Regions from separate parts of the Pseudomonas sp. GW822-FHT06B12 genome, predicted to be linked through region 3. Evidence: predicted binding sites of a transcription regulator. Region 3 holds the regulator's gene; each other region holds the start of a gene.

Region 1 (7,946 bases), on a different contig from region 3:
GCCTGGGCAACGACTTCATGGTCCTCGACCTGGTCAGCCAGCACGCGCACATCCTGCCCAAGCATGCCAAACAATGGGGCGACCGGCACACCGGTATCGGTTTCGACCAGTTGCTGATCGTCGAAGCGCCGAGCAATCCGGACGTGGATTTCCGTTACCGGATCTTCAACGCCGACGGTTCTGAAGTCGAGCAATGCGGCAACGGTGCGCGCTGCTTCGCGCGCTTCGTTCTGGACAAGCGCCTGACCGCCAAGCGGCAGATTCGTGTCGAGACCAAAAGCGGCATTATTGAACTGGATATCCGCAGCGACGGCCAGATCGGCGTCAACATGGGCGCACCGCGCCTGGTGCCGGCTGACATTCCGTTCCAGGCGCCGGCTCAGGCCTTGAGTTATCAGGTCGAAGTCGATGGTCAAACTGTCGAGCTCGCCGCAGTATCCATGGGTAACCCCCACGCCGTAGTGCGGGTCAGTGACATCAACAACGCACCGGTGCATGAGCTGGGACCGAAGATCGAAAACCACCCGCGCTTCCCGGCACGGGTCAATGTCGGTTTTCTCCAGGTCATCGACCGGAGCCGTGCGCAGTTGCGCGTCTGGGAACGCGGCGCCGGGGAAACCCAGGCCTGCGGGACCGGTGCCTGCGCTGCCGCAGTGGCCGCGATCAGCCAGGGGTGGATGGATTCGCCGCTATTGATCGACCTGCCCGGCGGGCGCTTGTCCATTGAGTGGGCAGGCCCTGGCCAACCGGTGATGATGACCGGCCCGGCAGTACGCGTATACGAAGGACAAGTGCGTCTTTGAGTGAGCGAAATACATGACTGATCAGCCTCAGGTTCCAGCCCCACAGCCCGACGAATCCCCTTCCGAAAGCCTGGAGGCGGCGGCGATTGCCGCGTACCTGGAGGCTCATCCGGATTTCTTCGTCGAGCACGAAGAACTGCTCCCGGCGTTGCGCATTCCGCACCAACGCGGCGACACCATTTCGCTGGTCGAACGCCAGATGAAAATCCTGCGCGAACGCAACATCGAGATGCGCCATCGCCTCTCGCAACTGATGGATGTCGCCCGCGACAACGATCGGCTGTTCGACAAGACCCGCCGCCTGACACTCGCCTTGATGGACGCCAGCAGCCTGGACGACGTGGTCATCAGCGTCGAAGACAGCCTGCGCCAGGACTTCCAAGTGCCCTTTGTCAGCCTGATCCTGTTCAGCGACGAGCCCTTGCCGGTCGGCCGCTGGGTGACCGGCGCCGAAGCGCAAAAGGCGATTGGTGGCTTGTTGTCGGAAAACAAATGCGTCAGCGGCAGCCTGCGCGAACACGAGCTGGACTTCCTGTTTGGCGAAGAACAGCGCAAGCAGATCGGTTCCACTGCGGTGGTCACCATCAGTCATCAAGGCCTGCATGGCGTCCTGGCGATCGCCAGTCGCGATCCGCAGCACTACAAAAGTTCGGTGGGCACGTTGTTCCTCAGCTACATCGCTGAAGTCATGGGCCGCGTGCTGCCACGGGTCAACACCTCGCTACGCTCGGTACGCTGACCATGGAACGACAACTGGACGCCTACTGCGAGCACCTGCGCAGTGAGCGTCAGGTGTCGCCTCACACCCTGGAAGCCTACCGCCGGGACTTGAACAAAGTCCTGGCGCACTGCAAGAAACAGAACATCGACAGCTGGAGCGCGCTGGACATCCAGCGCCTGCGCAGCCTGATCGCCCGCTTGCACTCGCAAGGGCAATCCTCGCGCAGCCTGGCGCGGCTGCTCTCGGCGGTACGTGGGCTTTATAACTACCTGAACCGCGAAGGCCTTTGCGACCACGACCCGGCCAACGGCCTGGCGCCCCCCAAAGGCGAGCGCCGACTGCCGAAAACCCTCGACACCGACCGTGCGCTGCAACTGCTCGATGGCGCTGTTGAAGACGACTTCATGGCCCGCCGTGACCAGGCGATTCTTGAGCTGTTTTACTCGTCCGGCTTGCGCCTGTCGGAGCTGACCGGGCTCAACCTTGAACAGCTGGATCTGGCGGATGGTCTGGTGCAAGTGCTCGGCAAGGGCAGCAAGACCCGAGTGCTGCCGGTCGGCAAGAAGGCCCGCGAAGCCCTGGAATTGTGGCTGCCGCTACGGGCTATGGCGAACCCGGTGGACGATGCGGTATTCGTCAGCCAGAAGGGCCGACGCCTCGGCTCACGGGCCGTTCAGGCACGGGTCAAAGCCGTCGGCGAGCGCGAACTGGGGCAAAACCTGCACCCGCACATGTTGCGACATTCCTTCGCCAGCCACTTGCTGGAGTCCTCGCAAGACCTGCGCGCGGTGCAGGAATTGCTCGGCCACGCGGACATCAAAACCACGCAAATCTATACCCACCTGGACTTCCAGCACTTGGCCACGGTCTACGACAGCGCCCATCCACGGGCCAAACGCATCAAAGGCGATGAGCAATGACAATCCAACTGATCACCTTCGACCTCGACGACACCCTGTGGGACACCGCTCCGGTGATCGTCAGTGCTGAAGCGGTGCTGCGCCAGTGGCTGGCCGAGCACACGCCGAACCTCGGTGCCTTGCCGGTCGATCATTTGTGGAGCATTCGTGAGCGGGTGTTGAGTCACGAACCAAACCTCAAGCACCGCATCAGCGCCCTGCGTCGCCGGGTGCTGTTCCATGCCCTGGAAGAAGCCGGTTACGCCCATGAGCACGCTATCGAACTGGCGGATCAAGGCTTCGAAGTGTTTTTGCATGCACGGCATCAGCTGGAAATCTTCCCCGAGGTGCAACCGACCCTGGAGATTCTGGCCAATCATTACGCCTTGGGCGTGGTCACCAACGGCAATGCGGATGTGCGGCGGCTGGGGCTGGCGGATTACTTCAAGTTCATCCTGTGCGCAGAGGATATCGGCATCGCCAAACCCGATGCCCGACTGTTCCACGAAGCCCTGAAACGCGGCGGCGCGACCGCAGAAAGCGCGGTGCATATCGGCGATCATCCGGGCGATGACATTGCCGGCGCTCAGCAGGCAGGGTTGCGGGCGATCTGGTTCAACCCGGCGGGCAAGGTGTGGGAAGCCGACAAGGCGCCAGATGCCGAGATTCGCAGTTTGACCGAGCTGCCGGCGTTGCTGGCGCGGTGGAACACCCAACACTGACCCTGAATGACACACAACCCCTGTGGGAGCGAGCCTGCTCGCGATAGCGGTGGGTCAGCCAACATCAATTTTGAATGTGACGGCCTCATCGCGAGCAGGCTCGCTCCCACAGGGGATTGTGCCTAACCCACGATTTTTGTTTCACCCATGAAAAAGCCCGCAGCGACGGCGGGCTTTTTCAGCAAGCACGTAGTAGGCGCTTAGATAGGCCGGCTGCCGTACTTGTTATCAGGCTTCTTTGGCGGATCCGCCACCACGTTGGCCTCGACTTCCTGAACCTTGCCGCCTTTGGCAAGGAACTCTTCCATCGCGCGCGCCAGAGCATCACGCTCTTTGTTCTTGGCTTCGACACTCGGCAGCTCGTCTACCGACACCGCAGCCTTGGCCTTGCCTTTGGCGGTCGGGACCGGCGTGTCATCACCGCCATCGTCGTCAGCAACGTCTTCCGCCGCTGCTTCCAGGCCTTCTTCGGTCTCGTCTTCGTCGCCTACTTCGAGGTCGTCGTTTTCCAGATCATCGTCGCTCATGTTCTACCTCATGACTTGCGAAAAGCAGATTAGTTATAGCCCAGCTTTGTCGTCTGTCGACGACCGCCGGAAAAAAATCAACATCCACTGGTAACCAGCGGTTTATGCCTCTTCACCGTGCACGGTGGCGAGGACTTTGCGAGCACCGCCATGATCGCGGTGTTCGCCCAGATAAACACCTTGCCAGCTACCTAACGCCAATCGGCCCGCCATTATCGGCAAACTCAATTGACAGCCTAGCAAACTGGCCTTGAAGTGCGCCGGGAGGTCGTCCAGGCCTTCGTCGTTATGCTCATAGCCGGCTGTTCCTTGTGGGATCAGCCGATTGAAAAACCGTTCGAAGTCGCGACGTACCGCCGGATCGGCGTTCTCGTTGATGGTCAACGACGCCGAGGTATGCTGCAGCCACAAATGCAACAGACCGACCCGACATGCCTTGATTTCAGGCAGGCCAGCGAGTAACTCGTCCGTTACCAGATGAAAACCCCGGGGCCGTGCCTGCAGGGTTATCAGCGTCTGTTGCCACATACAGTTCTCCGCACGTTCGGGGCGCATTCTAGCGCGCTCTGGGAAAAAACAAAGGCCCTAATATTCCTTCAATCATGTAAGCCATTGGCCGCGAAAAAACGCTCGCCACAAACACCACTAAACGTGTACGAAAAAACCTTTCAGCCGTACTTTCAGAGACAAAATCCAGACAAAAAAATGCCCGGCAAGCCGGGCAAATTTTTATGCGCTTGCTTACATGTTGTAGCCGCGCTCGTTGTGAAGTGCCAGATCGATACCCACCGACTCTTCTTCCTCGGAAATGCGCAGACCCATGACGGCGTCCAGCACCTTGAGAATGATGAAGGTGGCGATCGCGGTGTAGATCACCGTGAAACCCACGCCTTTGCACTGAATCCAGACTTGTGCCGCGATATCGGTCACGGTGCCGAAGCCACCCAGCGACGGAGCCGCGAATACACCTGTGAGAATCGCGCCGAGGATACCGCCGATACCGTGTACGCCGAAGGCGTCGAGGGAATCGTCGTAACCCAGTTTGCGTTTCAGCGTCGTGGCACAGAAGAAGCACACCACGCCCGCTGCCAGACCGATGATCAGCGAACCCATCGGGCCAACGGTGCCCGCAGCCGGAGTGATCGCAACCAGGCCGGCAACCACGCCCGAAGCAATACCCAATGCGCTAGGTTTGCCGTGGGTCAGCCACTCGGCGAACATCCAGCCCAGGGCCGCTGCGGCGGTAGCGATCTGAGTCACCAGCATGGCCATACCGGCAGTGCCGTTGGCGGCTGAAGCGGAACCGGCGTTGAAGCCGAACCAGCCGACCCACAACATCGCGGCGCCCATCAGGGTGTAACCGAGGTTGTGCGGAGCCATCGGCGTGGTCGGGAAGCCTTTGCGCTTGCCCAGTACCAGGCACGCCACCAGACCTGCGACACCGGCGTTGATGTGGACCACGGTGCCGCCCGCGAAGTCGAGCACGCCCCAGTCGCCCAACAGCGAACCCGGACCGCTCCAGACCATGTGCGCGATCGGCGCGTAAACCACGGTGAACCAGATGCCCATGAACACCATCATTGCGGAGAACTTCATCCGCTCGGCGAAGGCACCGACGATCAGCGCCGGGGTGATGATCGCGAAGGTCATCTGATAGGTGACAAACACTGCCTCGGGAAACAGCGCCGTAGGGCCAGTAATACTGGCGGGCGTGATGCCGGCAAGGAACGCCTTGGCGAAGCTGCCGACAAAGGAATTGAGGTTGACGACGTTTGCTTCCATGCCAGTCGTGTCAAACGCCATGCTGTAGCCATAAAGAAACCACAGGATGGTGACCAGGCCGGTAATGGCGAAGCACTGCATCATCAACGAAAGAACGTTTTTGGAACGAACCATGCCGCCGTAGAACAGCGCGAGACCTGGAATGGTCATGAACAGCACGAGGGCAGTAGAGGTCAACATCCAGGCGGTATCGCCGGAATTGAGGACTGGAGGAGCCACCGGATCTGCCGCCATGGCCAGGCCGGGCATTACGATGGACAACAGGGCTCCTAGCCCTGCGAATTTACGCAGAGTCATTTTGTTTTCTCCTGGGGCGTTGGGTTTGGCGGCTTAGATTGCGTCGGTATCGGTTTCGCCGGTACGGATGCGAATAGCCTGTTCCAGATTGACTACGAAGATCTTGCCGTCACCAATCTTGCCGGTGTTGGCCGCCTTGGTTATCGCCTCGATAACCCGGTCAAGATCCTTGTCGTCAATGGCGACATCAATCTTCACCTTGGGCAGGAAATCGACCACGTACTCCGCGCCGCGATACAGCTCGGTGTGACCCTTCTGCCGACCGAAGCCTTTGACCTCAGTAACGGTAATGCCCTGCACGCCGATTTCGGACAACGACTCGCGTACGTCATCCAGTTTGAACGGCTTGATGATGGCAGTGACTAGCTTCATGAAAACTCTCTCCCGAATTGGTGGACTTGCCCCAGGAAAACAAACCCGACTCAAGTCTAAGCGCAGTGCCTGGCTTTGTAACGCATCGTCGGCCCGACTCTTCCGACTGACGCCAGTTAACCGCTCCTGACGAAACTCCCCGCTCCGCCTGCCACACTGCATTCGTCACAGCGACTGCATCAGTGCATGGGTCACAAGGGACTAAGCAGAAAGCTTGCCATCTCGTGAAAAACCACTGATTTCAATCACTTGGTCGATACCGCGGGCGCCAATGCCCAATCGCCACCACCAATACGCACAACAACGGTGCGACAACGCCCGGCAACATGCGCGAAAAGCGTGCACCCGCGCCCGCGCCATTGACTATAGACACTGCGTGATACACTGCCGGCCATTGTTTCCAGGACATTTCCCATGCTCGCGCCCAAAGACTTCCTCGATGCCCTGAGCGGCACCGCCTCCCGCCTGTTCAGCGGCGAAACCCCGCTGCCAAAAAGCGAAATCGAAAGCCAGTTCAAAGCCCTGCTGCAAAGCGGCTTCAGCAAGCTTGATCTAGTGAGCCGGGAAGAATTCGACAGCCAGATGGTCGTCCTGGCGCGCACCCGGGCACGTCTTGAGAGCCTTGAGACAAAAGTCGCCGAGTTGGAAGCGAAGCTCAATCCACCGGCTGAATGACCCCACAAATCCCCTGTGGGAGCGAGCTTGCTCGCGATTAGGGTCGGCACGACCCTCCTGCTATTTCCGGATTCAGCTCCACTTCCAGGCTGAGTCCTACAAAAACCACCACTGCTTTCCGATTGCGCCGCCAAGCCCCGGTTCCTAAGCTCACCTCAGCTGAATGTTCAGCACTGGGTTTGGCGACCTGGAAAGCTTAAGGTGCACGACGACCATCCGATGGCGGGCTCTTTTTTTCCGTCGACTCGAGTCATGGCGGCTGTGCGTGGGAGATCTTCGGGTCTGCCGGGTTCCTTTTGCTCCGGTTCGCCAACCCGCGTATAGCTGCCACCTAATCGTTTGGCGACGATTGCTGACAGCCCCTTAAGCAAAAGGAGCTGCATCGATGAATAGCAATGACGCCTACCTGATCCCTCACGTCTTCACCCGCCACAAACTCCACCTCCACGCCCTGCTGCTGGAAAACCAGCCTTGGTTCAGCGCCCGCGACCTCGGTCGATTGCTTCGGCTTTTCCTCGACGAACGCGCTCTACGCAAACTCGACCCTGATCAACACCAAACCGTGACAATGCACATCCACGGCTGCATCGAACATACGCTGCTGATCAGCGAGTCCGGCGTCTATGCGCTGCTGGTTTATCACTACTGCCCCGAATACCGAGGCCTACGGGAATGGCTGACCCACGACGTGGTCCCAGCCCTCAGAGATGCCCAACAACCCGCCACAACCGAACGCCCGATACTGAGCCTATTGAATTGGCCGGAAATGTCGCTGAGCTTGCTGCACTGGAACAACCAGCCGTGGATTCGGTTGCAAGATGTTCCACACATGTTGCCGGATGGGGAGCGGCCACGAAATGCGGTCAATGCCCCGTGGTGGAAGCGGGCTTCGAGAATGCTTCAAGCATTCTGAACCTCCAAAAAAGAACCCCACATTCCTGGCGTGGGGTTCGATCAATCCAGACAGCGATCAGGCGCAGTGCGCAAGGCGCTCAACCTGATCACGGATCGCGGCACCCCGTTCAATCTCGGCTTTGCGCAAATCGTAAGTCGATTGCAGATTCAGCCAAAACTCAGGAGTGGTATCCAGGCAGATGGAAAGCCTGAGCGCCATGTCAGCACTGACGCCCCGACGCTGGAGCACGATG
Region 2 (7,946 bases), on a different contig from region 3:
ATGCGCGCAATGCGGGCACTGCGAGTGCGGCAGCATCAGGTTGTAGGTCGGACCCGGTGCTTCGGGCGGTAAATCCAGTACGTCCAGAGCTTGTTGCCGCCAGTCGTACTCAAGCATTTTCGGCAGACGCCAGACCACCACGTTGAGAAAACTGCCGATCACCAGTCCGAGCACTAGTGTGATGACAACAAACGCCAGTGGGTAACCGGCCAGAAACTCACTCAAGGGCATGTTCAGATCGCTGTGCCGAGTTGGAAAATGGGCAGGTACATCGCAACCACCAGCCCGCCGACAATGACGCCGAGCACCACCATGATGAAGGGTTCCATCAGGCTGGTGAGGTTATCGACCATATTGTCGACTTCAGCTTCATAGTAGGTCGCAACCTTGTCGAGCATGTCGTCCAGTGCACCGGATTCCTCACCAATGGCAGCCATTTGAATGGCCATGTTGGGGAAAACCCCGCTGGTGCGCATCGAGAAGTTCAACTGCATGCCGGTGGAGACATCTTGCTTGATGCGTAAAACCGCCCGTTTGAAGACGATATTGCCAGTGGCGCCAGCCACCGAATCCAGGGCTTCGACCAAGGGCACGCCCGCAGCGAAGGTGGTCGACAATGTGCGGGCATAACGGGCCACTGCCGATTTGTAGAGCAGCGTTCCGATGATCGGCAGTTTCAGCAGATGAGTGTCCAGCCAGTCGCGAAAGCGTTGTGAGCGTTTGAGCGCGTGGCGAAAGCCCAGAAACCCGACAATCAGGCCACCCAGCAATAGCCACCACCACGCCTGCATGAACTCGGAGAGACCGATCACCATCACGGTGAAGGCCGGGAGTTCTGCGCCGAATCCGGAAAACACCGACTGAAACTGCGGGACCACTTTGACCAGCAGAATGCCGGTGACGATGACTGCGACAATAACCACGGCCAGCGGATAGGTCATGGCTTTTTTGATCTTGGCCTTGAGGCTTTCGCTTTTTTCCTTGTAGGTCGCAACCCGCTCCAACAGCGTGTCGAGGGCGCCGGCCTGTTCGCCCGCATCGACCAGATTGCAGTAGAGCTCATCGAAGTACTGCGGCTTTTTCCGCAGTGCGGTGGCGAAGCTGTTGCCGGCGGCGACTTCCTGTTTCACCTCATCCACCAGTTTGCGCATGTTCAGGTTGTCGAAGCCTTCGCCGATGATGTCGAACGACTGCAGCAAGGGCACGCCGGCTTTCATCATGGTCGCCATTTGCCGGGTGAAGAGGGCAATGTCCAATGCCGTGATACGTTTACCGGCACTGAACAGCGAGGCGGTTTTTTTCCGCACCTTGCCCGGGTTGATGCCTTGTTTGCGTAGCTGCGCCTTGATCACGGCCGGGTTATGACCGCTCAGCTCGCCGGCTATTTTGCTGCCTTTCTTGTCGGTGCCTTCCCAGGCGTACAGATTGACCTTGATTGCTTTGACCGCCATGACTCAATCCTTGGTGACCCGGTTGATTTCCTCAAGGCTGGTGACGCCCTGCATGGCCTTGAGCAGGCCCGAGGTGCGCAGGTCGTTGAAGCCGTCCTTGCGCATCTGGGTATCGATTTCCAGAGAATTGCCTTCAGCCATGATCAGCCGTTGCAGCTCCGGGGTGTTTTTCACGACTTCATAAATGCCGACTCGCCCTTTGTAACCGTTGTTGCAGTGTTCGCAACCGGCGGGTTCGTAGATCGTGAAGGAGCCGATGCGTTCCCGAGGGAAGCCTTCCTTGATCAGGGTTTCATCGGGAATCGAGAGGGCTTTTTTGCAGTGGCTGCAAAGCTTGCGAGCCAGGCGCTGGGCAATGATCAGGTGCACGGCGGTGGCGATGTTGAACCCCGGGATGCCCATATTGTGCAGGCGAGTCAGGGTTTCCGCCGCGCTGTTGGTGTGCAGGGTGGACAGCACCAGGTGTCCGGTTTGCGCAGCCTTGATCGCAATTTCGGCGGTTTCCAGGTCGCGGATCTCGCCGACCATGATGACGTCCGGGTCCTGGCGCAGAAATGAACGCAACGCCTGAGCGAAGTCCAGGCCCTGCCTGGGATTGACGTTGACCTGATTGATGCCTTCCATGTTGATCTCTACCGGGTCTTCGGCGGTGGAGATATTGATGTCGACGGTATTGAGGATATTCAGCCCGGTGTACAGCGATACGGTTTTCCCTGAACCGGTCGGCCCGGTGACCAGAATCAGCCCTTGAGGCTGTTTGAGCGCCGCCATGTACAGGTCTTTCTGATCGGGCTCGTAACCCAGCGCGTCAATGCCCATCTGTGCGCTGGACGGGTCGAGAATCCGGATCACGATTTTTTCGCCCCACAACGTTGGCAGGGTGTTGACCCGAAAATCGATGGATTTACTTTTCGACAGGCGCATCTTGAGCCGCCCGTCCTGGGGTTTTCGACGTTCCGAGATGTCCAGGCTGGCCATCACCTTGAGGCGTGCGGCGATGCGGTTGGCCAGTTGAATCGGCGGCCTGGCAACTTCGCGCAGCATGCCGTCGGTACGTACCCGCACCCGGTAGGATTTTTCGTAGGGTTCGAAATGCAGGTCCGAGGAACCGCCCTTGATCGCGTCCAGCATCATCTTGTTGACGAAGCGCACCACCGGGGCATCGTCGGAGTCCTGGCCGGTGATGGTGTCCTGGCGCTGGTCGTCGATGGCCTCGATGTCCAGGCCTTCGAGGTCGACGTCGTCCATGTCTTCCAGGCCGGAGCTGTGGGTATCGAAGAACTTTTCGATGGCGTCATTGAGTTTGTCGTCTTCGACCAGGATCGCTTCGGTGGTAAGCCCGGTGCTGAACTGGATGTCGTTGATCGCCTGGTGATTGCTCGGGTCGGAAATGCCCACGAACAGTTTGTTGCCGCGCCGCCAGAGCGGCAGGGCGTGGTGCTGGCGAATCAGTTTTTCGCTGACCAGCTCTTTGGGCAGGGTGTCCTTGTCGAGACAGTTGAGGTCGAGGAAGGCGACGCCGAAATGTTCGCAGGCAACTTCTGCAACCTGGCGACTGCTCACCAGTTTGTTTTGTACCAGATAGCTGACCAGGGAAATGCGATTGCGGTGGGCTTGCTGATCCGCCTGATGCGCGCTGTGGTCAGTGAGCAGTTCTGCCAGCACCAATTGCTTGGCCAGGCCGCTGAGGTTGATGTCATTCATTCGAATACCAGACACAGACAGTTCAAGACTTATAGCCTAGTCAACGGATGGAGCCCCACCAGCGCTCTTGAGGTGACAAAAAGTGTCAGATAGTGCGGTTTCTCGGGGTGCGCGCCGGGCTAATGTCGGTCTGACACCCTGTAAACAGGGGGCGAAAGGCTTGGCATGTGCTGTGCTTTGACTTGTTCAGGACATGAGATTTCGCCTCATGCATGGAGCCTGTTCTATGAATAATCAAAAAGGTTTTACCCTCATCGAGCTGCTGATCGTGGTGGCAATCATCGGCATTCTGGCGACGTTCGCGTTGCCGATGTATTCCAAATATCAGGCTCGGGCCAAGGTGACGGCGGGGGTGGCGGAAATTTCGGCGCTGAAGGTGCCTTTTGAAGACATCATCAATCAGGGCACTGACCCGACGCTGGCGCTGATCAACGGCACGGCAACTACCGGTAACTGCACGATCACGGCATCGGGTACTGCCGCCACCGGTGTAGGCACTATTGCCTGCACGATTCTCAATGCACCAGGACCGGTGCTCGGCAAAACCATCACACTCACGCGGTCAGCAACGACTGGCTGGAGCTGCGGGACCACGGTATTGCAGGACTACGCGCCCAAGGGTTGCACTGGCGTCTGATCTTGCATCGAAGCATCAATGCCTCGCCTCTGCGGACGCGAGGCATTTTATTGCCCGCACTTTGGTGGCCGCACGGTCATTCGAAAAAGTCCCGGCGATTCATGACCCTGAGCGTTCGATAAAAGCCGCAACTTGCATGTCAACAACGCTCGGGTCATGCATTTTGCATGATCCCGGGGGTTTTATTTTTTGATAATGTATTGATTTATAAGGTTTTAATTTGTATGCGGGAGTTGGCACAGCCTTCGCACTGTCTCTGTTAACCCTGCTGAGAAGGCATGCAGCAGACTTTCCGGAAGAACAGGAGTTACTCGTATGAAGACGTTCGCTATCGCTGCCGCAACTGCTACCGCTCTGACCCTGACCATGGCCAACGCTGCATTTGCGCAGACCACGCAAACCACTCAGTCGCCGATGGTGGTCGCTGCCGGTGAAATGACCAAGGCCGAGGAAGCTACTTCCGATACCTGGATCACCACCAAAGTGAAAAGCGATCTGGTCACCGAGAAAGGTATTCCTGGCACCGACATCAAAGTCGAAACCAACAAAGGCGTAGTTTCTCTATCGTCGAAAGTAGCCGTGACCCAATCCCAGAAAGATATGGCAGTCGCTATCACCCAGAAAATCAAAGGCGTCAAAGCCGTTTCGGCTGATGGCCTGATGACCAAGTAAGACTCAAGGCTTCTCGCCTGAATCGGGAGAAGGGAATCCAACGAACCCTGCAGAACCAATGTGGGAGCGAGCTTGCTCGCGATAGCAATTCATCATTCAACCTATATGTTGAATGTTAGTCAGCTATCGCGAGCAAGCTCGCTCCCACAATGGATAGTAGTAACTTCAGTTGCCGCGCTTGCTGGTGATTTGTACCAGGCGGTTGCCTTCAAAACGCAGGTATTGGTACATGCCGCTGTTCGGGCCGTAGGTCCATTCTTCAACCGGAAACTCTTCCCGGCGGTTGGGGCTACGTTTGTAACCCAAGGAGTCGCGTGCTACCGGTTCGCCGCATTTTTGCAGCACTTCACCGGCGCGATCACCGACGCTTATCAACTGACTGCCGCAGCGCAAGGTATCGGCCGCCGACGCCTGGCTGGCGGCAAGCGCCAGTATCAGGCCGATCAGCAATCGGTTGTTCATACTCACTCCGCGTCCAGATGCATTGGCGTGACGACCCGGCCATCGCTTTCGGCCTCACCCAGGTTAGCGTCGATGAAGTACACCCGGTCATCGGCCAACTGGGTTTTATCGACCATGTAGTCCTTGATGCTGCTGGCGCGGTCCTGACCCAGTTGGCGCAGCAGCACGTTGTCTGAAGCCCAGAACTTGATCACACCTTCGCGCAGTTTGGCGGTGCGCTCTGCTTTGCCCAGTTGCGTCCATTCGGCCGGTGGCTGGGTTTTCAGGCGTGTGCGGTAAATGGCTTCGAGCAACGGGCCTTTTTCGCTGTCCGGGACTTCCAGCAACGAGGCTTGCGCAGGGACTTTGTCGCCGCGGCGCTGGAGCATTTTGTAGTAGTTGTACTGGTATTCACGTTCCAGTCGCTGTTCGGCAATCAAGGGGCCATCGCTCTTTTCGGCGGCGGTGCCTTCGATTTCCAGGCGCAGGGTCGGACGCTCCTTGAGCGCTTTGGCCAGGGTATCGAGCGCCGACTCGGCGTTCTTGCTCAGCTCGCTTGAACCGGGGGCGAACGACACGCTGCCCAGGTCCTCGGCCCCGCCACCGCCGACCAGTCCACCAATGAACTTGAAGGGGGCCTCGGCGGCGCGCACGATCAGGTTGCGCAGGGTCTGCCAGATGATCGGCATTATGCTGAATTGCGGGTTGTTCAAATCGCCTGTTATCGGCAGATCAATGGAGATCTTGCCATCGCTGTCCTTGAGCAACGCGATGGCCAGCTTCAGCGGCAAGCTCACGGCGTCCGGGCTGTCGACTTTTTCGCCCAGTTGCAGCTGTTCCACGACCATTTTGTTTTCGGCTTTCAGTTGTCCCTTGGTGATCTGGTAGTGCAGGTCGAGATCGAGTCGGCCCTTGCGGATCCGGTAACCGGCAAACTTGCCGGAGTAGGGTGTCAGGGTGGTCAGTTCGACCCGTTTGAAACTGGTGGCGATATCCAGCGAGGCCATCGGGTCGAACGGGGTGACGCTGCCCTTGATGGTCACCGGGGCGTAGCGGTCGACCTTACCCTTGATGTCGACGGCGGCGGGTTTGACCTGGCGGCTGTCGATGGTGCCGATCTGGCCGTTGAGTTGTTGAACGGCAGTGGCGAAGTTCGGTGTCAGGCTGAAGTCGGCGAAGTTCGCCGAGCCGTCGTTGATGGCAATACCACCGATGTGGATGCCCAGTGGCTTGTCTTTGCTCGCGGCAGGTTTTGCGGCGACGGTTTTGCTGCCGCTGTCGGTCGATTGCGGGATCAGCAGGTCATTGATGTTGGTGGTGCGGTCATCATTGATCATGAAGCGCACATACGGCTGAAACAGGTTGATCTTGTCGATCGACAGGCTGTCGCCATGTTGGTAGTTCAGGCCTTCGACCACCACTTGCTGCCACTTGAGGAAGTCGCGGGTTTTCAGGGTGTCGAGGGTGTGCAGTTGATCGACCTGGGCCCTGCCGGTGACGCTGAATGCCAGTGGGTCAGTGCTTTTCAGGTCAACCGCCAAGTCGCTGCCGAGCATCCCGGAACGCAGCTCCAGACGAATGAACGGGTTGATGTAGGACTGGGCGACACGCAGGTCGATGTCCTTGGTCTGGACTTTGAGTTTGGCGCTGATCGGCGCGAGGTTGACTTCCCCGTCCGCGAGAATCTTGCCCTGCTTGCCCAGCCCGGTATCGAGTTTGAGGGAGAACGGCGAACCATTGAGGCTATCGAAGTTCTTCACGTCGACGTTCAGTGGGCCGAGTTCCAGTGCCACCGCCGGTTGCGCCTGACGGTCGGCCAGGTGCACTTGATAGTTGCGCAGCTCTACATCCTTGAGCAGTACTTGCCAGGGTTTGCTCGGTGCAGCTGGGTCGGGTTTTGGTTGCGGCGAGTCTGCGGCAGCCGGGGCCTTGGTTGACTCGGGTTTTGTGGCGGGTTTGGCCGGTTGGCTGGCGAAGAGTTTCTGCCAGTCGAGTTGGCCATCGGCTTCGCGGGTGACCCAGGTTTCGAGTTTCTGGCTGCGGATCTTGCCGACGATCACTTGTTGCTTGGCCAGATCGACCGTGGTCTCGCTGACGTCCAGGCGCTCAAGGCGCACCAGTGGCCGGCCATCCGGGGCCTTGATGGCGAAGGGTGCGATGCTCACCGAAGTGTTGTTCAGCAGCAGTTCGGTTCCCTTGTCCAGGTTGAACGTGTAATCGGTGCTCAGGTTCAGGGTGCCGTCTTCAAGAACCAGCGGTAACGCATCACGCACGTAAGGCCACCAGGACTTCATCTTGCCGTCGGTCACTTTCAGCGTGCCTTCGGAAGTGATGGGCACCAGGCTGATGTGGCCGGTCCAGTCGATCTGACCTCCGGCCGGGCCAGCAGCGACCAGGGTCATGGCGGCGTTGTCGTCGGGCAGGGTACTGAGGTTTTTCAGTTCGAAGTCGAGCTTGTCGTACAGGAATTCGATCGGCTCGCTCGGGCGCAGATCCTGGAAGTGCACGTAACCACCGGCCAGATTGATCCGGTCGATGCGCAGCGGGAAAGGTTTGGCGTTCGGGTCTGCGGGCGTCGGTTCACTGGCTGGCAACTTGAACAGTTGCGTGAGGTTCAGGCTGCCATCCTTGTTGAACAGAATCTCGGTTTTCGGCTTGTCCAGTTGCACATCGACCAGGTGCAGTGCGCGGGTCCACAGGCTGTCGACTTGCAGGTTGGCGTACAGGCGCTCGAAGGCGATCTGTTCCTTGCCCGGCTCGCCGATATTCAGGCCCCACACCGTCAGTTCAAGGCTGAAGGGATTGAGCTCGATCCGTTGAATGTGCGCCGGCACCGTCGCGTAGTTGGCCAATTGTTGATTGGCGACTCGCAAGGCGATGCCCGGCAAAATCAGAAACCCCAACAGGCTATAAAGGGCGACAGCGGTCAACAAGGCGCCGATGGCGCGAATCAATCCTTTGGGCATGTGTGGCTTCATCTATCTGGATCCGGAGTGCCTTGGAGTATGGCACGCGATTAAGGTTGCGAAGCAATCACCTGG
Region 3 (7,946 bases):
ATCCTGGCCAACGACCTGGTCAAGGAAGTGTACCTGGGCCATGAGTTCCGCCTGTAAGCACTGAGGTGCCTGGTCAGTCGCTGGAGCGCTTGTCCCAATAAAAATCTATACGTATTTATTGTTACAGCGCTCTAGGCAAACACTTCAGTTTCAGGCATATAATTTGCTTATGTTTGGCGCTCCGGCGCCCTGTAGTGGATGGCGCATGTGCGCCGGCGAATAAGGTGTTAAGCCCCTGCCATGAAACCATCGCTAGTCTTGAGAATGGGCCAGCAGCTGACGATGACACCGCAGCTGCAACAGGCCATCCGCCTGCTCCAATTGTCGACCCTGGACCTGCAACAGGAAATCCAGGAGGCATTGGAGTCCAATCCAATGCTCGAACGCCAGGAAGAAGGCGACGACTTCGATAACGCCGACCCGATGGCGGACAACATCGAGCAGAAACCCAACACCGACATCCAGGAACCCTCCTACCAGGAAACCGCCCCCACGGTGGATAACCTCGAGGAAGGCGACTGGAACGAGCGTATCCCTAACGAACTGCCAGTCGACACCGCCTGGGAAGACGTTTACCAGACCAGCGCCAGCAGCCTGCCGAGCAACGATGACGACGAATGGGACTTCACCACTCGCACCTCCGCCGGCGAGAGCCTGCAGAGCCATCTGCTCTGGCAATTGAACCTGGCGCCGATGTCCGACACCGATCGACTGATCGCGGTGACCCTGATCGACTGCATCAACAATCAGGGCTACCTGGACGAAACCCTCGAGGAAATCCTCGAAGCCTTCGATCCGGAACTGGACATCGAGCTGGACGAGATCGAAGCCGTCCTGCATCGCATCCAGCAATTCGAGCCGGCCGGCATCGGCGCACGCAACCTCGGCGAATGCCTGTTGCTGCAACTGCGCCAACTGCCCGTCAAGACCCCTTGGCTGGCCGAGGCCAAGCGCCTCGTCATCGACTACATCGACCTGTTGGGCAGCCGCGACTACAGCCAGCTGATGCGCCGCATGAAGCTCAAGGAAGATGAACTGCGCCAGGTCATCGAGCTGGTACAGAGCCTCAACCCGCGTCCGGGCTCGCAAATCGAGTCCAGCGAAGCCGAATACGTGGTTCCCGACGTCATCGTGCGCAAAGATAACGAGCGCTGGCTGGTGGAGCTGAACCAGGAGTCGGTTCCGCGTCTGCGCGTCAACCCGCAATACGCCGGTTTCGTCCGTCGCGCCGACACCAGCGCCGACAACACCTTCATGCGCAATCAGTTGCAGGAAGCACGCTGGTTCATCAAGAGCCTGCAAAGCCGCAACGAAACCCTGATGAAAGTCGCTACCCAGATCGTCGAACACCAGCGCGGCTTCCTTGAGTACGGCGATGAGGCAATGAAGCCGTTGGTCCTGCATGACATCGCCGAAGCGGTCGGCATGCACGAGTCGACGATTTCACGGGTAACCACGCAAAAATTCATGCATACCCCACGCGGTATTTATGAACTGAAATACTTTTTCTCCAGCCACGTCAGCACCTCTGAAGGCGGTGAATGCTCGTCCACAGCGATCCGCGCGATCATCAAAAAACTGGTTGCCGCGGAAAATCAGAAAAAGCCGTTGAGTGACAGCAAGATCGCTGGTTTACTGGAGGCACAAGGCATTCAGGTGGCCCGCCGCACCGTCGCCAAGTACCGCGAATCCCTGGGGATCGCGCCTTCGAGCGAACGCAAGCGGTTGATGTGACGGGCTACGCCATAGCGTTCCAGGGTGTGTTCGAAAACTTTTCGGACACGCTCTAGTGGCAGGCAAACCAGCCTGCCGCCTTATGCACTGGCAACGAAGGAGAAGCTGTATGCAAGTCAACATCAGTGGACACCAACTGGAAGTGACCGAACCCCTGCGCATCTACATCGGCGAAAAACTCGAACGATTAGAACGGCATTTCGACAAGATCACCAATGTGCAGGTCACGTTGACCGTCGAGAAGCTGCTGCAGAAAATCGAAGCCACGCTGCATATCCCCGGTGGAGAAGTGGTCGCCAACGCTGAGCATAACGACATGTATGCCGCGATCGACGCCCTGACCGACAAACTGGATCGCCAACTCAAAAAGCATAAGGAAAAGACCCAGGGCCAGCTCCAAGGCGCAACCGGTCGTTAATACTCCCAACCCATGATCCGACTTGAAAACATCCTGACCCCCGGCCGTTCTTTGGTGAACGTGCCGGGCGGCAGTAAAAAACGCGCCCTTGAACAAATTGCCAACCTGATCGCCCGCGAAGTGCCGGATCTGGAGATGCAAGATGTCTTCGAGAGCCTGATTGCCCGTGAAAAACTCGGTTCGACCGGTTTTGGCAACGGCATCGCCATCCCCCACTGCCGCCTCAAAGGTTGCGAGTCGCCCATCAGTGCCTTGATGCACCTGGACGCCCCTATAGATTTCGACGCCATCGACGGCGCTCCGGTCGACCTGCTGTTCGTTTTGCTGGTCCCGCAAGCCGCTACCGATGCGCACCTGGAACTGCTCCGCCAGATCGCCAGCATGCTTGATCGTAAAGAAGTCCGCGATCGTCTACGCAGCGCCACCAGCAATGAAGCCTTGTATCAGGTTGTCCTCGACGAGCAGAACGGTCACTAACCATGCGCTTGATCATCGTCAGCGGCCGCTCAGGCTCAGGTAAAAGCACCGCCCTCGATGTACTTGAGGACAATGGCTACTACTGCATCGACAATCTGCCGGCCGGCCTGTTGCCGGAGTTGGCCGAGCGCGCATTGATTCACACCGAACTGGCGCAGCCCCTGGTCGCTGTTTCCATCGATGCGCGCAATCTGCCGAGCCATCTGTCACGCTTCCCGGAGCTGTTGGAAGAAGTGCGCAGCCGGCACATCCAATGCGATGTGCTGTATCTGGATGCCGACGAAGAAACCCTGCTCAAGCGATTCTCGGAAACCCGTCGCCGCCACCCGCTGAGTAACGCCAACCGCTCGCTGGCCGAAGCCATCGAAGACGAGACCAATCTGCTCGGGCCGATTGCTGACCTGGCCGACCTCAAGGTCAACACCACCCATCTGAACCTGTATCAGTTGCGCGATACCATCAAGTTGCGCCTCCTGAACCAGCCAGAGCCGGGCACTGCGTTTCTGGTGGAGTCCTTCGGCTTCAAGCGGGGGATGCCGGTGGATGCCGACCTGGTGTTCGACGTGCGCTGCTTGCCGAACCCGTACTGGAAAACGGAGCTACGTACACAGTCCGGGCTGGACCAGCCAGTGGCCGAGTATCTGGCCGCTCAGCCGGATGTCGAAGAGATGTTCCAGGACATCTCCACTTACCTGCTCAAATGGCTGCCGCGCTTTGCCGCCAGCAATCGCGCTTACGTCACAATCGCCATTGGCTGCACCGGCGGGCATCACCGCTCCGTCTACCTGACCGAACGTCTGGGTCAGGTCCTGCAACAATCCCTGAAGAACGTCCAGGTTCGCCACCGCGACCTTAGCTAAAGGATTCACACCGCGATGCCCGCTCTGGAAATTGAAATCATCAACAAACTGGGCCTGCATGCCCGCGCTTCCGCCAAATTCGTGGGCAAAGCTGCGGAGTTTCCCTGTGAGATCAGAGTGGGCCGCTCCCCCGACCAGAACAAGATGGTCGATGGCAAGAGCATCATGTCCATGATGATGCTGGCCGCCGGCAAGGGAACGACGATCCACCTCCACGCAGAAGGTGATCAAGCTCAGGATGCGCTGGATGCGTTGAAAGCGCTGATCAACGACTATTTCGGCGAAGGCGAGTAAAAGATCGCAGCCATTAAAAAAGCGCGCCACCCATTGGGTGGCGCGCTTTTTTTGCTTAACAGCAAGGGTTTAGCTGCCGGCCACCGTCATCCGCTCGATCAACACTGAACCCGTGCGAATGTTGCTGCGCAATTCCAGGTCATTACCCACCGCAATGATCTGCTTGAACATGTCACGCATGTTGCCGGCGATGGTCACTTCCTGGACCGCGAACTGGATTTCACCATTCTCGACCCAGAAACCCGCCGCACCGCGAGAGTAGTCACCGGTGACCATGTTCAAGCCCTGGCCCATCAATTCGGTCACCAGCAAGCCGCGTCCCATGCGCCGCAACAGCGCCGCCTGGTCTTCATCACCGTGGGTGACGAACAGGTTGTGCACACCACCGGAGTTGGCGGTGCTCGGCATGCCGAGTTTACGACCTGAATAAGTACCCAATACGTAAGACACCAACTCGCCCTTCTCGACGAATGGCTTGGCATACGTTGCCAGACCATCGCCATCGAACGCCGAACTGCCCATCGCGCGCATCAGGTGCGGACGCTCATCGATAGTCAACCATTCAGGGAACAGCTTCTGGCCCAGCGCGCCTTCGAGGAACGAAGACTTGCGGTACAGATTGCCGCCCGAAATCGCGCCGAGGAAACTGCCGAACAGACCGCCGGCCAATTCTGCGGAAAACAGCACCGGCACTTCGCAGGTCGGTACCGGACGCGCGCCCAAGCGGCTGGCCGCCCGTTGCGCCGCACGCTGGCCGATGCTCACAGGATCGGCCAGCAGATTGCCCTGGCGATTGACGTCGTACCAATAGTCGCGCTGCATCTGGCCATCAGCTTCGGCAATCATCACGCAGCTCAGGCTGTGACGCGTCGACGCATAACCGCCGATAAAGCCATGGCTATTGCCATATACGCGGCAGCCCTGATGAGTACTCAAGGTGGTGCCGTCGGCGTTCTTGATCCGGCTGTCGGTGGCAAACGCCGCCGCTTCGCAGGCCAGCGCCTGCTCGATCGCTTGCTCCGGAGTAATGTCCCATTCGTGGAACAGGTCGAAGTCCGGCAAGTCCTTGGCCATCAGCGCGGCGTCGGCCAGGCCCGAGTGTTCGTCTTCGGAGGTGTGCCTGGCGATGGCCAATGCAGCGGCGACGGTTTCGCGAATCGCCTCGGGGCCACTGGCCGAGGTGCTGGCCGAGCCTTTGCGCTGGCCAACATACAAGGTAATGCCGAAGCCCTGATCACGGTTGAACTCAACGGTTTCAACTTCCCGCTGACGCACCGAGGTCGACAGGCCCTGCTCCAGAGACACGGCGACTTCGCAGGCGCTGGCACCTTGGCGCCTGGCTTCGGCGATGATCTGCTCGACTTGCTCTTGCAGTGCCGGCAACGCTTGTGGGCCGACGCTTTCAACTGCACTCATGCTGTTCTCCACTCAAATTCTGCTTTCGGTTAAGGTCATCGAGCGACCGGGCCGGACAAGCGGCCCCCGACTGGTTATCATGGCGGCGTTTCTTTGCGGACTGCCACCATGGTTGATTCTTACGACGACTCCCTCGACGGGGGAGAAAAAAGCAAAACCCAGGTCAAACGCGAGCTGCATGCTCTGGTTGATCTTGGCGAGCGCCTTACAACACTCAAGCCTGACTTGCTGGCAAAACTGCCGTTGACCGACGCTTTGCGCCGGGCTCTGGCCGACGCGCCCAAGCACACCGCGAACATCGCGCGTAAACGGCACCTGCAGTTCATCGGCAAGCTGATGCGCGATCAGGACATCAGCGCCGTTCTGTCGCTGCTGGACCAACTCGATGCCTCCACTCGCCAGTACAACGAACGTTTCCACGGTCTGGAACGCTGGCGCGATCGCTTGATCGCCGGTGACGATGCCGTACTGGAAAAGTTCGTCGTCGACTACCCGGAAGCGGATCGCCAGCAACTGCGCTCCATGATCCGTCAGGCCCAGCACGAGCTCGCCCAAAGCAAGCCTCCTGCTTCCAGCCGAAAAATCTTCAAGTACATCCGTGAGCTGGACGAGACTCAACGCGGTTTGCGCTGAATAACCTCGCCCCCGTAGGAGCTGCCGAAGGCTGCGATCTTTTGATCTTTTAAAAGCAAAGATCGCAGCCTGCGGCAGCTCCTACGCATCTTTTTATGCGCCCGTGCCACCCACGGTGATCGCATCGATTTTCAAGGTTGGCTGGCCGACACCCACCGGCACCGACTGCCCATCCTTGCCACACGTCCCTACCCCGCTGTCCAGCGCCAGATCGTTACCGACCATCGACACCCGGCTCATGGCTTCCGGACCGTTACCGATCAACGTTGCCCCTTTGACCGGCGCGGTAATCTTGCCGTCCTCGATCAGGTACGCTTCGCTGGTGGAGAACACGAACTTGCCGCTGGTGATGTCGACCTGTCCGCCGCCCAGATTGGCGCAGTAGATACCCTTCTTCACCGAAGCAATGATTTCTGCCGGATCGCTTTCGCCACCGAGCATGTATGTATTGGTCATGCGCGGCATCGGCAGGTGCGCGTAAGACTCACGGCGACCATTGCCAGTGCGCGCCAAGCCCATCAGGCGAGCATTGAGCTTGTCTTGCATGTAGCCCTTGAGCACGCCGTTTTCGATCAGCGTGGTGCACTCGGTCGGAGTGCCTTCATCGTCGATGCTCAGCGAACCACGGCGACCGGCCAGTGTGCCGTCATCGACGATGGTGCAGAGTTTGGACGCAACCATTTCACCCATGCGACCGCTGTAGGCCGAACTGCCTTTACGGTTGAAGTCACCTTCCAGGCCGTGGCCAACCGCTTCATGCAGCAATACGCCGGACCAGCCCGACCCCAGAACCACCGGCAAGGTGCCGGCCGGCGCCGGAATGGCTTCCAGATTGACCAGCGCCTGACGCAACGCTTCACGGGCGTAGCCCATGGCACGGTCGTCAGCGAGGAAATAGCGGTAATCGGTACGCCCGCCGCCGCCATGACCACCACGCTCGCGGCGACCGTTCTGCTCGACGATCACGCTGACATTGAAGCGCACCAGCGGTCGCACATCGGCAGCCAGACCACCGTCGGTGGAGGCCACCAAAATGCGCTCCCAGACCCCAGCCATGCTCACGGTGACTTGCTGGATACGCGGATCGAGCGCGCGAGTCGCCACATCGATACGCTTGAGCAGCTCGACTTTCTCGGCGCGTGTCATCACTTCCAGCGGATTATCCGGCCCGTACAAGCGGGCGACATCCTGAGTGCTGAATGCTTGTACCGTACCGTTTTGCCCGGCGCGGGAAATCGAACGGGCGGCGCGGGCCGCCAGGCCCAGGGCTTCAAGGGTGATTGCATTGCTGTAGGCAAAACCGGTTTTTTCACCCGATTGCGCACGCACGCCAACCCCTTGATCGAGGTTGAAGCTGCCTTCCTTGACGATGCCGTCTTCCAGAGCCCAGGACTCGGAAATCTGGCCCTGAAAATACAGGTCGGCTGCATCGATGCCCGGGCCGGCCAGATCACCCAACACGCTTTGCAGGTTCTCGATGGTCACGCCGCCCGGCGCTAGCAGATGTTCACTGACTGAGGACAACAACTCGCTCATGGTTTTACGCCTTAATTCCACGTTCTGAGGCAGGTCGCTGCGCGCCCTGCGAGAAAAAGCGCCGGTGACTGGACACCGGCATCCGCGCCCGGATGGACGCCTGTTCGCTGCTATCGCGTTCAGCCAGCAGCACGGCCTCGCCTTGATCCTGCTCCGCCAGCACGCGGCCCCACGGGTCGACAATTGCCGCATGGCCGAAAGTCTCACGCGGCCCCGGATGTATTCCGCCCTGGGCGGCCGCCAGCACGTAACACTGGGTCTCGATGGCCCGCGCGCGGATCAACACTTCCCAATGGGCCGCACCCGTTACAGCGGTAAACGCCGACGGTGCGGTAATCAGCTCTGCCCCGGCTGCGCGCAGTTCGCTGTACAGCTCCGGAAAACGCAAGTCGTAGCAAACCGTCAGGCCAACCCGACCGACCGGCGTATCGGCAACCACCACCTTACTGCCGTGAGCATAGTCATCGGATTCGCGGTAGCGGCCGCGATTGTCTGCCACATCGACATCGAACAAATGCAACTTGTCGTAGCGGGCCACTGTCTCGCCGTGCTCATCGATCAACAACGAACAGGCATTG
Region 4 (7,946 bases), on a different contig from region 3:
TTTGCCGAGGCGCTCGTGAGAAGGGAACTACAGCGCTTTGCCGTCATGGAGAAATGCAGGCAAGCATTCGACGCTCAGGAAATAACAAAAAAAGGCAGACAGCCATGTTCAAACATTCGAAGGTACGTCAAGCCGGGCTCATTCTATTCGCCACTACGCTGATACTGATTTTGCCGAACCTTACAAAAATGATCGGATAATCAAGCGTGGTTGTTTACGACGCCTCACTAAAAATCTGACTCGCTCGCTACCCGGGTCAGCGTGCGTGTGCCAACCTTTACGGCATACCCACGACAGGATGGCGATCACTTGAAAAGTCTACTTTTGCTCTGGGCCTTGTTGCTCAGCACACCCTTGTATGCTGCGCAACTGGTGCTCGATCTGGGCAGCGGCAGCCAAACCTGGCGGACCGAGGAGTTGCTCAAACATCCTCAGGTTCAGACTATTCAGATCACCGACGATGTGTCCTATAAACGGGACATGAGTTATCGCGCTGTACCGCTGGCGGCGTTGTTGACCGGAATAAAAGCCGACGACCACTTGCAAGCCGTGGCCCTGGACGGTTTCGCTGCCGAGCTGGCTGCCGCGCCTTTGCTCAACACGGAGGGCGCGCAGGCGTGGTTGGCCATTGAAGACCCGGCCAAGCCTTGGCCAGCGCTGGCGGAGGGTAAACCCAGCGCCGGACCGTTTTATCTGGTGTGGACCAACCCTCAGGCCGGGCACATCAGTCCCGAGCAATGGCCTTTCCAGGTCGCCAGTATCAAACGCCTGGCAGCGGTAGGCGTACGCTTCCCTGCCCTGCTTCCAGACCCGGCGCTCGCAGCCAATGACCCGGTGAATCTGGGCTACGCGCTGTTCCAGAAAAACTGCCTGGCGTGCCACCGTGTGAATGGCGCGGGCGATGCGCAGTTTGGTCCTGACCTGAACATTCCCTTCAGCCCAACCGAGTACTTTGGCGCCGAATTCCTCAAGCGCTATATCCGCGACCCGCAAAGCTTGCGCCAGTGGCCACAGGCGAAGATGCCGGGGTTCTCGACGGCGGTATTGTCGGATGAGGAGCTGACGTTGCTGGTGGGGTATTTGAAGCATATGGCGGGGCGTAAGCAGCAGCCCTGATAGTTTGAGAGATGTGGTGTTAGTAAGGGCCTCATCGCGAGCAAGCTCGCTCCCACAGGATTTCCGGCACACTGGAGATCCAATGTGGGAGCGAGCTTGCTCGCGATGAGGTATCCCCAATCTTACTGCTGTTGCACCGAAATCACCGGCGTCGGCGAGACGAACACCTTGGCGTGCATCTGTTCACACCCACCGCCACGGCGCATGCCGCGTACCGGGCAGGCATCGAGATAGTCGAGGCCTACCGCCAGTTTCAGATGACGCTCGGGCCTGGCCAGTTCGTTGGTGACATCGAAGCTGTACCACGCGTCGTCGAGCCAGGCTTCGGCCCAGGCGTGACTGGCCAGGTGCTCGCTGTTTTCGCTGTACAGGTAACCCGACACATACCGCGCTGGAATCCCCAGGCTGCGCGTGCAGGCGAGAAACGCATGAGCGTGATCCTGACAGACGCCCGCGCGCCCGGCGAAGGCTTGAGCGGCGCTGGTTTCGACTTCAGTGGACCCCGGCGTGTAGGTCATGTGCTGGTTAAGGCCATGCATCAAGTCGATCAGCGCTGTGCGATCACGGCGTTGACGACATTCCTTCTCGGCGAACGCACGTAGCGCCTCATCCGCCTCGGTCAGTCGAGTGAAACGCAAGAACGGCAGCGCCGACTGGCTTTCATGTTCGGCCTCACGCAGTTCATCGATGTCCACCTGGCCCCGCGCTCCGATGATGATCGCCTCGTGGGGCTCGTCCATCGTCAGCACGTGCAGGATGTTGCCGAACGGATCGAGTTGCGCGCGCACCGGACGTGGCAGGTCGAGTTGCCAGCTGAGCACGTGCTGACGCTCACTGTCGTGCGGTGTCAGTCGCAAATACTGGATGCTCGCCCGCACCTGATCTTCGTAGTGATAGGTGGTCTCGTGGCTAATGGAAAGTCTCATGCAGCCTCCAGATAGGAACTGTGTATGGCGTTGCCCAACTGGCGCACCAGCGGGATGAATTCGGTCAGCCAGGCGTGCAGGCCTTCGTCGAGGATTTCGTTGATACCGGTATAACGCAGCCGCGCGTCCATTTCCGCTGCCAAACGTTGTGCAGGACGGCCGTTGGCCCCCGGCAGTTGGGCGAGGATCTGATCGATTTCTTCAGTGCAGGCACGCAGCGAACGCGGTACGTCGGCACGCAACAGCAACAGCTCGGCGACATGCCGAGCGCCAGGCGCGTCGCGGTAGATCTCGGTGTACGCCTCGAACGACGACAAGGCGCGCAGCAATGCGCTCCATTGGTAATAGGCGTGGGCGGTGCCATCGCTGACAGCCTCGGCCTGATCGCCGGCCATTTCGTAGCGGGCATCGAGCAGGCGCAACGTGTTGTCAGCCCTTTCGATGAACGTCCCCAGACGAATGAAGCGAAAGGCATCGTTGCGCATGATGGTGCCGTAGGACGCGCCCCGAAACAGGTGGGAGCGTTCTTTGATCCACTCGCAGAAACGGCTCATGCCATAACGGCTGAGGCCCTGTTCGGCAATACCGCGAATCTCCAGCCAGGTAGAGTTGATGTTTTCCCACATGTCGGCGGTGATCCGCCCACGTACCGCGTGAGCACTGGCCCGCGCAGCACCGAGACAGCTGTAGATGCTGGCCGGGTTGGCCGCATCCAGGGCAAAGAAGTGCAGCAATCGTTCGGCGTGCAATTCGCCATGACGCTCCAGGTAATCGTCCAGCGTACCGGTGATCAGCAAGGGCATCGCCAATTCGTGCAGACCGTCACCGCGGCCATCCTGCGGCATCAATGACAGCGAATAACTGATATCGAGCATCCGTGCGAGGTTTTCCGCCCGCTCCAGGTAACGCGACATCCAATACAAATCCGAGGCAGTTCTACTTAACATGGCAGGCTTCCTTCAATCCTCGACCACCCAGGTGTCCTTGGTTCCGCCCCCCTGGGACGAATTGACCACCAGGGATCCTTCGCGCAGGGCTACACGGGTGAGGCCGCCGGGTACGACCCGGGTTTCGCGGCCAGACAGGACAAACGGGCGCAAGTCGATGTGCCGTGGGGCGATGCCGTTTTCGACAAACGTCGGGCAGGTCGACAGGGACAACGTCGGTTGTGCGATATACGCGTGGGGCTTGGCCTTGATGCGTGCGCGAAACGATTCGATCTCTGCCGCAGAGGCCGCGGGTCCGACCAGCATTCCGTAACCACCGGAACCCTGGGTTTCCTTGACCACCAGTTCAGGCAGGTTCGCCAAGACGTGAGACAACTCTGACGGGTTGCGACACTGCCAGGTCGGCACGTTTTTCAGGATCGGTTCTTCGTCCAGGTAGAAACGAATCATGTCGGTCACGAACGGATAAACCGACTTGTCGTCCGCGACACCGGTGCCGATGGCATTCGCCAACACCACATTGCCAGAGCGATAGGACGACAGCAGCCCTGGAACGCCGAGCATCGAATCCGGATTGAACGCCAACGGATCGAGGAAGGCATCATCGAGGCGACGGTAGATCACATCGACGGCTTTCGGCCCATCGGTGGTGCGCATGAACACCTTGTCATCACGTACGAACAGGTCCGCGCCCTCCACCAGTTCCACGCCCATCTCGCGCGCCAGAAACGCATGCTCGAAGAACGCACTGTTGAAGCGCCCGGGGGTCAGTACCACGACACTCGGGTTGTCCAGCGGGCTCGAGCTTTTCAGGGTGTCGAGCAACAGGTTCGGGTAATGATCGATGGGCGCGATGCGCTGGGCGGCGAACAACTCGGGGAAAAGCCGCATCATCATCTTGCGGTCTTCGAGCATGTAGCTGACGCCACTGGGCGTGCGCAAATTGTCTTCGAGCACGTAGTACGTGCCGTCGCCATCGCGCACCAGATCGACGCCTGAGATATGCGAATAGATATCGCGATGCAGATCCAGCCCTTGCATGGCCAGCTGGTATTGCTCGTTGGCCAGCACTTGTTCGGCCGGGATGATGCCGGCCTTGATGATGCGCTGCTCGTGATACAGGTCGGCAAGAAACATGTTCAGTGCCTTGACCCGTTGAATACAGCCGCGCTCGACGATCCGCCATTCACTGGCGGGGATGCTGCGGGGAATGGTGTCGAAGGGAATCAGGCGCTCTGTCCCCTGCTCATCACCATAGAGCGTGAAGGTTATCCCGGCGCGATGAAATAACAGATCGGCCTCGCGTCGCCGTTGTGCCAAAAGCTCGTCAGGCGTTTCAGCTAACCAACGGGCAAACTCCCGATAATGCGGGCGGACCAGGCCGCCGGCGTCGTACATCTCATCAAAATAGGTGCGGATCATGCCGTACTCCTTGTCACCCGGACACCTAGGCTTCGCAAGGCCCGTGCCAGCGGCATAAACGCTTTATTATCAATCGGTTGGATAATCGCCCAATGCACACCGCACCAATCCTGTGCGGCAAATGCCCCAACCTGATCGCCCCCGCTTCATTGCGAAGCAATGCTCATGGCTATTACCAGCATAGCCAGAGTTGATTTCACTGCTCGCGTGCGGCTGCAATTCTCTGATGTTTAATGAACACAAACGAAAACGGCCAACCCTGAGGTCAGCCGTTGCTGAGTGTTGTCGCTGTTCATAGTGTTATGCGAGTAGCCCTCGTACCTCCTGCTTGACGCCCCATCCTTCGATAATCCCACCCAAAGGCTCGACCACCGCCTCAAAGTCCTGTTCGAAGTCACCGATGCCGCCGTAAGTGGCGTACATCACCTTGCTCAACTCCAGATGCCAGGCACCGTCATCACGCACGCTGATCTGCGCATTCAAGGACTCACCGCGAAAATGCCCTGCCGCCCTGCGTGCCCGCTCCTCATCCGGGAAAATGGCGTAGAACTCGATGGGATGGAACCGTGAAAAGTCAAAACCGCCCTCTTTCATGCGGCGCAGCACGCTGCTGCTGATGTCTTCTTGATAGGCTGTGCTCATGAAACGTCCTCCTCAAACTGATGGATAGACTTTCCGTACTCCCTGCGCCCGCAACCGAATGGTGAGGGCGATACGGCAATCAGATTGCCGCCGGGAAACAAGCATGTAGCTGACAAGACCAGACCTTAGCGATCCATTCGCTGATCTCGATTGCAGAGTAGCCCCAAGTCAGAGCTGCTGCCAAGGCCTGGTTGCGAGTCGCATCAAGAGGTTATGCAATTGGAGTGATACTAAGAATTTCAATGCTGTTCTGATCTTTCAGACTTTTGACTGTCGGATCATCGGTTCGACCCTCCAGATCATTGAGATCGAGCTCGGCCGGAACAGGGAGGAGTTTTGCACGAATCAATTGCGCGGCCCGCTCCATCGTGGGTTCTTGATCGCAATCGAATTGCTCCACGGTCTGCACACCATGATCATCAACGAAGGTGACTTCCCACTTTTGCATTGGTGCCTCCTCGATAAAACCCATTGATGGGCTTACAACATCTCGACCCCGAACGCCGAGCAATCGTTCCCGCGCAAACCAATGCTTTAGCACGAAAAAAGGCCGCCTGTTGGCGACCTCTCTGCAACGCGCGCGGGATTACTTCTCGGCGCGTTCTTTCAGTGCTTTCAAGGTATCGAATGGCGCGTCGACAACGAACTTGTTGGCCAGCCAGGACGGCACGCTGCCACCCGGCTCAGTGTGAACCTGATAGGTCACTTCGACCTGGTCAGCGCCTTTTGGAATGAACTTCCAGAAGCCTTGAACCTGGGTGACACGCACAAAACCTTTTTCTTCAGGAAGGTAGGTCGGCACACCTTCAAGCTTACGGGTCAGGCTGCCATCGGCACCTGCGACGGTGGTCACGTGCAGCACCGAATCACGTGCAGTCACCGGCCATGGGGTATTGAACTGAGTGTAGGTCCAGCTTTGATCGCCTTCGTGCTTGAGCAACTTCTGCGATTTGCACTCGTGAATCCAGGCACACGCACCGACCACGTCTTCCTGAAGAGCGCGCAGCTTGGCCACGGTGGTCTTCATCACAGTCACACCGCGATAGGCCTTGTATTGAGACCCGGCGACTTCACTCAGGGAAACCTTGATACCGTCCTCATCCTTGGCAGTTTTCCAGTCTTCAGCCTGGGCTGTCGTGGCCAGCAGAACGGTCAAACCACACAACACAGCGATACGATGCAGCGAACCCATAGTCTTATTCCTTATTGTTGAAGTTCCGTTCGTTGAACACACTACGCCGCGGTCATTTCCTCCCACCAACCGATCAACTTGATGGCTTCTTCCCGACTGTTGCCGCAGACCTCGATATCCGCCTGAAACGCGCTACATACTGCCGGACGTTCAGGTTTGCCGAAGATACTGCACAGATTGTCGACAGAAAGTTGCACACAACGCTCTCCCGCCGCTTTGCCGTTGGGCATTCCGGGGATAGGTGTGCTGATGGAAGGGGCAATGCAACAGGCGCCACAGCCTTCACGGCAGTTCATGACGACACGCTCCTCGCGACGGGTAGTGTGTTGAATAACGTGGACTAGAGTACCCGCTAAAACAGCCGTTTGAAATTGGCCGGACAGCGGTTTTTTCATTCAAATACGCGTGACTGACCAGTCTCCGACAAAGCGTCTGGTTCGGGAGTCACGGATCTGCGAGTGATTTAGTGCTTGAACTCGAACTCAAGTGCCGCGCCTTCTACTTCTCGGTGCTCTTCTTTGCGCATTTGCAACTGCATTTCGTTGCTGAGCAGGCGCCCGTTGAGCTGAAACGGGCTGTCATCTTTGGGCTTTTCACCAAACATGGGCGGCAGCAAAGGCGCGTGTTTGACTAGCGGGACACTCCCGACAGGTTGCAACTGCTTGACCATATCCGGTGGCAGACTCAAATCCAGCTTGGCCGGTGGCAAGTACGTGGTTCTAACCACCTCACTCGCGGATTTCGATTTTGAGGCAACAGGTGGGCGTTTTTTTTGGGGTGTCGGCTTCTTCGACGCTTCGGTCTTTTTGACAGGGGCATGGTTTTTCGCCGGCGCAGCGGGCTTCGCCTTCACCTCAGACGTGCTGACTGCCCCTTTATCTGGAGCAGCCGCAGCCATCGCGCTGCCCGGAATGAAGACACTCAAAAGGCACGCCAACATCAATCCCGCAGGGAAAATCGCTTTCATAAACACTACAGCGCTAACGGCAGAGGGCCATATGCTCGCTTGTTGTAAAGCCCCTGACAAGCTCACATAGCAATCCAGCCCTCGAGTCCGCGTCAAAAGCCGCTAGCGGTCTCCTGACACAGCTGAGTAGCGAGCATCCCGAGTGTCATCAGCGCCCGCTCGGCTTCACGATTCCACGGCGTGCCGCAGTTCAAGCGAATGCAGTGATTGAACTGCTCGGTGTTACTGAAAATAAGCCCCGGCGCGATACTGATGCCCTGCTGCAACGCCCGTACATGCAATTCCTGCGTATTGACCCGTCCCGGCAGGCTGACCCATAGAATGAAGCCGCCTGTGGGCCGGCTCATCTGCGTTCCTTCTGGGAAATACTGCTGCACCGCCAACTGGAAAGCGCTGAGATTTTTGCGGTATTCCTGACGGATGTAGCGCAAGTGGCGATCGTAGCCGCCATTCTCCAGATAAGCTGCAATCCCCATCTGCGTCACGCTGCACGCCGAATGGGTGCTGAAGGTCTGCAAACGCTGGATTTCCTGCTGGTACTTGCCGGCAATCATCCAGCCGATACGCACACCGGGCGACAGGGTCTTGGAGAAACTTGAGCAATAGATGACCCGATCCAGCCGGTCATAGGCTTTCAACGATTTGGTGCGGCCCTGCTCGAACATCAACTCGCCGTAAATATCGTCTTCGACAATCTGGATATCGAAGTCCGAAGCCAGGCGCAGCAGCTGCTT

The links. Region 3 encodes sigma-54, which starts transcription at its own class of promoters, with help from an activator protein. Its sites were predicted from a motif close to ANTGGCATNNANNTTGCTNT; they were not measured.
Positions count from the first base shown of each region.
Region 1: the regulator sigma-54 is predicted to act here: its motif matches at 6,326-6,345, upstream of glnK (P-II family nitrogen regulator).
Region 2: the regulator sigma-54 is predicted to act here: its motif matches at 3,315-3,334, upstream of AC1RKH_RS16995 (pilin).
Region 4: the regulator sigma-54 is predicted to act here: its motif matches at 4,565-4,584, upstream of AC1RKH_RS08800 (circularly permuted type 2 ATP-grasp protein).

Region 1 is NZ_JBXALR010000004.1:118,975-126,920, forward strand. Features, by position in the region: gene dapF (diaminopimelate epimerase) at 1-803, shown strand, start outside; gene AC1RKH_RS10600 (DUF484 family protein) at 817-1,542, shown strand; gene xerC (tyrosine recombinase XerC) at 1,545-2,444, shown strand; gene AC1RKH_RS10610 (HAD family hydrolase) at 2,441-3,145, shown strand; gene sutA (dormancy-specific transcriptional regulator SutA) at 3,346-3,672, opposite strand; gene AC1RKH_RS10620 (secondary thiamine-phosphate synthase enzyme YjbQ) at 3,775-4,200, opposite strand; gene AC1RKH_RS10625 (ammonium transporter) at 4,414-5,751, opposite strand; gene glnK (P-II family nitrogen regulator) at 5,785-6,123, opposite strand; gene AC1RKH_RS10635 (accessory factor UbiK family protein) at 6,538-6,798, shown strand; gene AC1RKH_RS10640 (BRO-N domain-containing protein) at 7,184-7,711, shown strand; gene AC1RKH_RS10645 (HigA family addiction module antitoxin) at 7,769-7,946, opposite strand, start outside.
Region 2 is NZ_JBXALR010000007.1:37,174-45,119, reverse strand. Features, by position in the region: gene AC1RKH_RS17010 (prepilin peptidase) at 1-231, opposite strand, end outside; gene AC1RKH_RS17005 (type II secretion system F family protein) at 234-1,451, opposite strand; gene pilB (type IV-A pilus assembly ATPase PilB) at 1,455-3,155, opposite strand; gene AC1RKH_RS16995 (pilin) at 3,382-3,792, shown strand; gene AC1RKH_RS16990 (BON domain-containing protein) at 4,108-4,464, shown strand; gene AC1RKH_RS16985 (DUF2845 domain-containing protein) at 4,630-4,926, opposite strand; gene AC1RKH_RS16980 (DUF748 domain-containing protein) at 4,929-7,871, opposite strand.
Region 3 is NZ_JBXALR010000005.1:323,397-331,342, forward strand. Features, by position in the region: gene lptB (LPS export ABC transporter ATP-binding protein) at 1-57, shown strand, start outside; gene AC1RKH_RS13895 (RNA polymerase factor sigma-54) at 241-1,734, shown strand; gene hpf (ribosome hibernation-promoting factor, HPF/YfiA family) at 1,844-2,152, shown strand; gene ptsN (PTS IIA-like nitrogen regulatory protein PtsN) at 2,165-2,629, shown strand; gene rapZ (RNase adapter RapZ) at 2,632-3,489, shown strand; gene AC1RKH_RS13915 (HPr family phosphocarrier protein) at 3,505-3,783, shown strand; gene pmbA (metalloprotease PmbA) at 3,853-5,199, opposite strand; gene yjgA (ribosome biogenesis factor YjgA) at 5,308-5,832, shown strand; gene tldD (metalloprotease TldD) at 5,926-7,368, opposite strand; gene AC1RKH_RS13935 (carbon-nitrogen hydrolase family protein) at 7,373-7,946, opposite strand, start outside.
Region 4 is NZ_JBXALR010000003.1:282,228-290,173, reverse strand. Features, by position in the region: gene AC1RKH_RS08815 (c-type cytochrome) at 310-1,116, shown strand; gene AC1RKH_RS08810 (transglutaminase family protein) at 1,239-2,042, opposite strand; gene AC1RKH_RS08805 (alpha-E domain-containing protein) at 2,039-2,989, opposite strand; gene AC1RKH_RS08800 (circularly permuted type 2 ATP-grasp protein) at 3,002-4,411, opposite strand; gene AC1RKH_RS08795 (ribonuclease E inhibitor RraB) at 4,712-5,053, opposite strand; gene AC1RKH_RS08790 (hypothetical protein) at 5,265-5,501, opposite strand; gene AC1RKH_RS08785 (START domain-containing protein) at 5,640-6,245, opposite strand; gene AC1RKH_RS08780 (YkgJ family cysteine cluster protein) at 6,287-6,541, opposite strand; gene AC1RKH_RS08775 (translation initiation factor 2) at 6,709-7,212, opposite strand; gene AC1RKH_RS08770 (aminotransferase-like domain-containing protein) at 7,305-7,946, opposite strand, start outside.